Regions from separate parts of the Mycolicibacterium arseniciresistens genome, predicted to be linked through region 2. Evidence: riboswitches for the same ligand, from Rfam matches in the RefSeq annotation. Region 2 holds a riboswitch; the other holds the start of a gene.
The links. A riboswitch is a leader RNA that binds a small molecule or an ion and turns the genes downstream of it on or off. The one in region 2 is predicted to bind S-adenosylmethionine.
Positions count from the first base shown of each region.

Region 1: another riboswitch for S-adenosylmethionine. It lies ahead of Q2100_RS01640 (hypothetical protein); the one in region 2 lies ahead of Q2100_RS24215 (bifunctional o-acetylhomoserine/o-acetylserine sulfhydrylase).

Region 1 covers NZ_JAUMSQ010000005.1:55,163-59,392, forward strand. The annotation lists gene Q2100_RS01630 (hypothetical protein) at 1-154, shown strand, start outside; gene Q2100_RS01635 (metallophosphoesterase) at 168-1,127, shown strand; SAM riboswitch class IV at 1,202-1,312, shown strand; gene Q2100_RS01640 (hypothetical protein) at 1,346-1,933, shown strand; gene Q2100_RS01645 (NUDIX hydrolase) at 1,985-2,635, opposite strand; gene Q2100_RS01650 (ADP-ribosylglycohydrolase family protein) at 2,713-4,230, shown strand, end outside.
Region 2 covers NZ_JAUMSQ010000250.1:94-4,323, reverse strand. The annotation lists gene trpS (tryptophan--tRNA ligase) at 1-523, opposite strand, end outside; gene Q2100_RS24225 (exodeoxyribonuclease III) at 570-1,367, opposite strand; gene Q2100_RS24220 (epoxide hydrolase EphH) at 1,438-2,265, shown strand; SAM riboswitch class IV at 2,349-2,483, shown strand; gene Q2100_RS24215 (bifunctional o-acetylhomoserine/o-acetylserine sulfhydrylase) at 2,528-3,844, shown strand; partial or broken gene Q2100_RS24210 (alpha/beta fold hydrolase) at 3,841-4,230, shown strand, end outside.

The sequences.
Region 1 (4,230 bases), on a different contig from region 2:
CATCGACACGGTGGTCTCGGGCGAACTGCTGCTCGAGATCTTCCATGAAGCCGAGAAGCAGTACGGAGTGACGCTGACGGAACGGGATGGCGAACGAAGCATCGACTGTGTGAGCGCAGACGACACCTACCGCGTCCTGTTCACCGAATTCTGAAGGGAGAATGAGCATGACGGGCTATGACATCATCGGCGACGTCCACGGCTGCGCATCGCTGTTGACGCGTCTAATGGGGCGACTCGGGTACCGAGTAGGCGAATCGGGAGCGTACGAGCAGCCAGGTCGGCAAGTCGTCTTCGTCGGAGACCTCGTCGACCGCGGCGGCGAACAACTGCAGGTGCTGGAGACCGTCAAACGGATGGTGGACAGCGGAAGCGCCCAGATCGTCATGGGCAACCACGAGTTCAACGCCGTCGCCTACGACACCGAGCATCCCGACCGGCCCGGCGAGCATCTCCGGCCGCGCTCCGAGAAGAACACGAACCAGCACCGAGCGTTCCTCGACCAGGTCGACGGCGAGGCGCGCGCCGGCTACCTGAAGTGGTTCGCGGCGATGCCGCTGTGGCTGGATCTCGGCGACATCCGCGTGGTGCACGCCTGCTGGCATGAACCGTCGATGCGGGTGGTCGAGGAGGCGCTCGGGTCGAATCGGTTCAGCGCTCGTGAGCAGTTCGTCCGCGCCTCGGACACGGAAGACCCGTTGTATGAGGCAATCGAAGTCCTGCTGAAGGGGCCCGAGATCGACTTGGCGAAACATCGGCTCGAGCCCTACTACGACAAAGACGGCCACCCCCGCAGTCGCGCCCGAGTGGCGTGGTGGCGAGAGAACGCGACCACACTGCGTCAGCTCGCGGTGTTGGACGGCAACTTCCGAACTGCCAGTGGCGAGGCGTATCCGGAGCTGCCCGACGTCACGGTCGATCCGGCAGAGAGCTCCTACACGTACCGCGGTGACGTCCCTGTGTTCTACGGGCACTACTGGCGCAGCGGCTCACCCGAGGCCGGCAGCGACTACACGAGGCGTTCCGCGTGCGTCGATTTCAGTGCGGTCAAAACGGGGAATCTTGTCGCATACCGTTGGGACGGCGAAGACGAGATCCGGCCGGGGCATTACGTGCTGTCCGCTTAAGCCCCTCGATAGATACCCGCTGCCCGCACTTTCGACCTATCCACCTGTCAGTGCGTCCCGCTAGCCTGGAATCAGCTCTCGAGCAGACGGCTGTACGGGTACCTGGCCCGCCGTCTCGGCAACCGCACGACCACCGCACGGTGCCCCAGGGGAAGAGCCGGCACGGATGCGTGCAAGAGGTGGACGCCCGCGCGCGGCGTCGCCGCGAGGAGTGAGCTGTGACCGAGCCGGAGTTGAGCGCCGCGGATGCGGCAGTGCGAGCGCGGATCGACGAGTTGTCGGTCCACATCCCGTGCGGAGGGATTCGGGGGCCGATTCAGCGCAGGAGTAGAGCGCGGCCAGACCTGCCCATCCGGTGGCAGTCGTGCAGGGACGAGGACAACCCCGAGCGATGGCCGGAGCACGACGTCTCTCGGGCGAAAGATCTGTGCGTCATCTGTTTTCGCGGCACCGCGGGTGGGCGGTCTCGCTGGGCCTACGTGGCGTGCGAGACCTGCCTGGCGGTCAATGATTCCTATGTCGCGCGTTGGGGGTTTCGACCGTTCGCGCTGGGCCGGCACAGCCTGATGAACGGAGCCGGCGCGCGACTCAGTGCGGCGCCGGCGGTCCGCCATGTGCAGGAGGAGCGCCTCGCCGCCTTCTCGAACGGCGATCACGAACTCAAGGAGTGGCGCCGACGGGAGTACCCGCGGCTCGCCGCCGCCTTCGACCCACTGGCTGACATCCCGCTCAGGACGTGGAGGGCAACATGGCCGCCGAGCCGAAGCGCTTCGGAGGACGCGTTCGCCCGCCTTCTCGGGGACTAAGGGCCGGCGTCGGACACCGCATCGATATCCGCTCGAGCGCAAAACCGAGGATCAGGACTCGGCAGCGGCTCGACGGAACACCTCGGCGGGACGCCCGCGGCCGCCCGCGGTGGTCTCACCCGTCGCGACGAGCCGCGGCTCCATCGTGCGTCGGAAGGTGTCGCGCTGTAGCTCCCGGCCCATCACCGCTTCGTGTGCCAGCCGTAGCTCACGCAGCGTGAACGAATCCCCGAGCAGATGGTCCGGGTCAGGCTCGTCGCTGTACCGCGAGCGAATGTTGTGCACTGCGCTTTTCGCAATCTCCGCATGGTCGAACGGCAGCCGGCCCGGTTGCGTCACCGGCACCAACCGTGTCGAGTCATGGAAACGATCCTCGAGCCGACTCGCATGCACCACCTGGATGTGTGCCACGGACAGCACCCACCCGCGGTCATCGCGACCGGGAGCATCGAACACCTGCAGCTGCCGCGGCCGCAGACCCCGAATATGCGCCTTGTCCCACAGTGACCGGTTGACAGCGTCGGCCAGCCGTTCGTGCTCGTGGAGAAAGGTGCCTGGTAGCGCCCACCCGCGACCAGTCGGCCGCCGGACCTCCAACACCACCAAGCCGAGGCTGCGGTCGAGCGTGAGCAGCGCGGTGTCCACGGCGACCGACGGCCGCGGGTAGTCGGCGAGCGTCCGCCCGCTGCCGTCCCGGAACATTTCGCCAACCATGTCGGTGCATCAGCGTACAGTGAGGTAATTAGCGCAGAATTGCGCAAATAGTTGAGGGGGATCTCATGGGAGCACGTAACGACCGATTCGTCGGTGTTCTGCTGGCGACGGCTGCCGGCGATGCGCTCGGCGCGCCGTACGAATTCGACCCGCCGCGCGGACCGGAACTCGACGTCGAGATGGTCGGCGGCCGCGGCTGGGAGCCTGGTGAGTGGACCGACGACACGGCCATGGCCATCGCGATCTCCGAGGTGGCGGCAACCGGCGCCGACCTCCGCGACGAGGCAGCTCAGGATTCGATCGTCGCGCGGTGGCACGCCTGGTCGCTGACGGCGAAGGACGTCGGTATCCAGACCCGCAAGGTGCTCGGTGCCACCGCTCGGTCCGGCGCTCTCACCGCGGCTCACGCACGCCGGGAAGCGAAGAAGCTGCACGAAAGTGGCGGCCGTACGGCGGGCAACGGATCGCTGATGCGGACGGCCCCGGTGGCGCTGGCGTACCTCGACGACGAGAACGCGATGGTCGAAGCAGCCCGCGCCCTCAGCGAGCTCACCCACTACGACCCGGACGCCGGCGATGCCTGCGTGCTGTGGACGTGCGCCATCCGCCACGCGGTGCTCACCGGACAGATCGACGTCCGAATCGGGTTGCGGCACATCGACGGGAACCGACGCAAGCTGTGGTCCGAGCGCCTGGACGCCGCGGAGGCCGGCGTGCCGTCATCGTTCCCGAACAACGGCTGGGTCGTGACGGCGCTGCAGGCCGCGTGGTCGGCCATCGTCACGACCGGTGTGCCCGCCGAGGACTCCGGAGCCGGAACGTTCCGAGCAGACCACCTGCGGCTCGCCCTGAACGCGGCGGTCCGGTCGGGTTACGACACCGACACTGTCGCCGCGATCGCCGGCGGACTTCTCGGCGCCGCCTACGGGGCGTCCGCGGTTCCGGTGCGGTGGCGCACGCTGCTGCACGGGTGGCCGGGCTTCACGGCGCGCGGCCTGGTCGACCTGGCGTCGGCCATCGGCCGCCGAGGTAGGCCGGATACCTTCGACGCCTCGTACGCCGGCTACTCGATCGACGCCCTCGCCCGGCACCCGTATGACGAGGGCGTCGTCCTGGGCGGCATCGGTGCGCTGCGCCGACTGCCTGCCGATGTGGACGCGGTGGTGTCGCTGTGCCGCGTCGGTGACCGCGACGTTCCCACCGGCATGCCACACGCCGAGGTGTGGTTGATCGACCGGAGCACGCCGGACGACAATGCGCACCTCGACTTCGTCCTGCTGGACGCGGTGCACACCGTCGAGGAGCTTCGACGGCAGGGCCGCACCGTGCTGGTGCACTGCGTCGAAGCGCTCAGCCGTACACCCACTGTCGCTGCGCTTTACGGGTCGCGGCTGCGCGGTGTGAGCGTCGACCAAGCCCTCGCCGACGTGGTGCGGGTCCTGCCCGCCGCGAACCCGAACAACGCTTTCCGCGCGGCGTTGCAGCGGCTGCAGCCGCCGGCCGCCACGCCCACCGCGGAATTCGACGATGAGGAACCCGACCCTGAGTTCGTGTGGCGCGGCGTCCTGGACCCGAGCCAGCTC
Region 2 (4,230 bases):
ACCGCTGCGCCACGTCTCGCGCGAGTTCGAGATGCTGCCGCTGGTCCTCTCCGACCGGCACCAGGTCGGTGTCGTAGAGCAGCACGTCGGCGGCCATCAGCACCGGATAGGTGAACAGGCCGACCGTGGTGGCGTCCGAACCCTGCTTCTGCGACTTGTCCTTGAACTGCGTCATCCGCGAGGCCTGGCCGAACCCGGTGAAACATCCCAGCACCCAGGCCAATTCGGTGTGCGCGGGCACATGGCTCTGCACGAAGATCGTGCTGCGCGCCGGGTCGATGCCCAGCGCCAGGTACTGCGCCGCGGTCACCAGGGTGCGCCGCCGCAACGTCTCCGGGTCCTGCGGGACCGTGATCGCGTGCAGGTCGACCACGCAGAAGAACGCGTCGAAGTCGTCCTGCATGCCGACCCAGTGCTTCACCGCACCCAGCGCGTTACCCAGGTGCAGGGAGTCGGACGTGGGCTGCACGCCCGAGAAGACGACGCGCGGTTGCCGGGGCGGCATCTCGACAGGAGAATTCATGATGACCCGATCTTTTCATGGCCGGCCAACGGCTTTTCGCCGCCTGTCAGCTGTACTCGACGGTCACCGGCGCGTGGTCGGACCAGCGCAGCGCGTAGGCGTCTGCCCGCTCGACCCTGGCCGCCCGCGCCCTGGCCGCCAGCGGGCGGGTGGCCAGCTGGTAGTCGATCCGCCAGCCGGCGTCGTTGTCGAACGCCCGCCCGCGCCACGACCACCACGAGTACGGCCCCGCCACATCGGGGTGCAGCACCCGCACCACATCCACCCAGCCGGAATCGAGCAGCTCGGACAGCCACCGCCGCTCGCCGGGCAGGAAGCCGGACTTCTTGACGTTGCCACGCCAGTTCTTGATGTCGTTCTCGGTGTGGGCGATGTTCCAGTCGCCGCACACCACCGCCTCGCGGCCGTCGCGGCTCATCGCGGCCATCCGCTGCGCGAGCGCGGCCATGAACCGCTCCTTCTCCAGCTGCCGGTCGGTGCCCGCCTCACCGGTCTGCACGTAGACGCTGGCCACGGTCACCCCGGCCGTGTCGACCTCGATGTAGCGGCCGTGCTCGCCGAACTCGTCGGACTCCATCAGGCGCATCGCGGTGACCGGGTGCCGGGACAGCACCGCGACGCCGCTGCGGCCCTTGACGTGCGGGCTCGCCGCGGCCAGCCGCCACCCGTCGGCCACGGCGGGGGCCAGCGCCGCGGAGAGCTGGTCGTCGTCGGCGCGGGTCTCCTGCAGGCAGACCACGTCGGCGGCGGAGCCGGCCAGCCACGCGAGCAGACCGAGGTTCTCGGTCGAGCGCTGCCGCACCGCGGCGCGGATGCCGTTGACGTTGACGGTGCTCACGATCAGCCGGCTCACGGCGCCAGACCCTAACGGACAATCTTGCGGTACCGGCGGTATCACCTTACTGTCGGGCAGCATGACCGAACGCGCACCGATCCACCTCGGCACCGGCGAGCCGATGCTGCTGCTGCACCCGTTCATGATGTCGCAGAACGTGTGGAAGGGCGTTGCCCCGCGGATCGCCGACACCGGCCGCTACGAGGTGTTCGCGCCAACGATGCTCGGCCACAACGGCGTGTCGCGCGGGCCGTTCTTCCTGGACAGCGCCTCGCTGGCCGACGATGTCGAGCGCAGGATGGACGCGCTCGGCTGGGGCACCGCGCACGTCGTCGGCAATTCGCTGGGCGGCTGGGTGGCGTTCGAGCTCGAGCGGCGCGGCCGCGCCCGCACGCTCACCGGGATCGCGCCGGCCGGCGGGTGGAAGCACTTCACCCCCGCGAAGTTCGAGATCGTCGGCAAGTTCCTGGCCGGCCTGCCGCTGTGGGTGGCCACCCTGGTGCTCCGGCAACATGTGCTGAAACTGCCGGTCACCCGCTATCTGACTCACCTGCCGGTGAGCGGGACGCCCGACGGCCTGTCCGACGAGGACCTGGCCGAGATCATCGACGACGTCTCCCATTGCCCGGCCTACTACCAGCTGCTGGTCAAGTCGCTGACGTTGCCCGGCCTGCTGGAGATCGCCGAGGGCAAGACCCCGACACACCTGGTGATCTGCGAGAAGGACCGGGTGCTGCCTCATCCCCGGTTCACCCGGCACTTCACCGAGCATCTGCCCGAGGGCACCGAGGTGACCCACCTCGACGGCGTCGGACACATCCCGATGTTCGAAGCTCCCGATCGCATCGCCGAGGTGATCCTCGGCTTCGTCGACGGGCACGTCGGCAGGCAACGCGCCACCGGCTGATTCGTTCTCCGTCAGCGCGCGTCGCGCCGCCTGCCACCTGCCATGGTGGCAGCCGCGGCGCGGCGTGCGTTAAGCTTCTGATCGGTCATGAGCGCCAGCGTCAAGCCCCGGCTTGCTGGCCGGCAACCCTCCAACCGCGGGGGGGTGCCCCGGGAGACGACCAGGTTGAGTAGCCGACTGATCCCTTGATCCCGTCGGCCACACGGCAAGCGCGGGTCCGCAGGTACGGGCCCCCCGACAGACAGGGAGACCTGGAACCGCCATGAGCACACCCGAAATCATCGACGACCCGGCGGCACGCTGGTCGTTCGAGACCAAGCAGGTCCACGCCGGGCAGACGCCCGACAGCGCCACCAGCGCGCGGGCGTTGCCGATCTACCAGACGACGTCGTACACGTTCCGCGACACCGACCACGCGGCCGCGCTGTTCGGGCTGGCCGAGACCGGCAACATCTACACCCGCATCATGAACCCGACGCAGGACGTCGTCGAGCAGCGCATCGCCGCGCTGGAGGGCGGCGTGGCGGCGCTGTTCCTGTCCTCCGGCCAGGCCGCCGAGACGTTCGCGATCCTCAACATCGCCAACGCGGGCGATCACATCGTGTCCAGCCCGCGCCTGTACGGCGGCACCTACAACCTGTTCCACTACACGCTGCCCAAGCTCGGCATCGAGGTCAGCTTCGTGGCTGACCCCGACGACCTGGAGTCGTGGCGGGCGGCGGTGCGGCCGAACACCAAGGCCTTCTTCGCCGAGACCATCTCCAACCCGCAGATCGACATCCTCGACACCCCGGGCGTCTCCGCCGTCGCCCACGACGCCGGCGTGCCGCTGATCGTCGACAACACCATCGCCACGCCCTACCTGATCCAGCCGATCAGCCAGGGCGCCGACATCGTGGTGCACTCGGCCACCAAGTACCTGGGCGGGCACGGCAACGCGATCGCCGGTGTGATCGTCGACTCCGGCACCTTCGACTGGACCAACGGCAAGTTCCCCGGCTTCACGACCCCGGACCCCAGCTACCACGGCGTCGTCTTCGCCGAACTCGGGCCGCCGGCGTACGCGCTCAAGGCCCGGGTGCAGCTGCTGCGTGACCTCGGGTCGGCCGCCGCGCCGTTCAACGCGTTCCTGATCGCGCAGGGCCTGGAGACGCTGAGCCTGCGCGTCGAACGCCACGTCGCGAACGCACAGCGGGTGGCCGAGTACCTCGCCGGGCACGCCGACGTGCTGTCGGTGAACTACGCCGGGCTGCCGAGCTCGCCGTGGTACGACCTCGGAAAGCGCTTGGCGCCGAAGGGAACTGGCGCCGTGCTCGCCTTCGAACTGGCTGGTGGCGTCGACGCGGGCAAGGCCTTCGTCAACGCCCTGACGCTGCACAGTCATGTCGCCAACATCGGTGACGTCCGCTCGCTGGTGATCCACCCGGCGTCGACGACCCATGCCCAGCTGTCCCCGGAGGAACAACTCGCCTCCGGCGTGACGCCCGGCCTGGTGCGCCTGGCGGTCGGCATCGAGGGAATCGACGACATCCTGGCCGATCTGGAGCAGGGCTTCGCGGCGGCGAGGGCGGGCAAGTGACAATCTCTGACGTGCACATTGCGACGCTGCCCGCCGAAGGCGAGATCGGCGTGGTGGACATCGGTCCCCTGACGCTGGAGAGCGGCGTCGTGATCGACGACGTGTCCATCGCCGTACAGCGCTGGGGCGAGCTCTCGCCGAACCGCGACAACGTCGTGGTGGTGCTGCACGCGCTCACCGGCGATTCGCACATCACCGGCCCCGCCGGACCGGGGCATCCGACCCCCGGCTGGTGGGACGGCGTCGCCGGCCCGGGGGCCCCGATCGACACCGACCGCTGGTGCGCGATCTCGACGAACGTGCTCGGTGGCTGCCAGGGCTCCACCGGACCGTCGACGACCGCACCCGACGGCCGGCCCTGGGGTTCCCGGTTCCCCGCGATCACG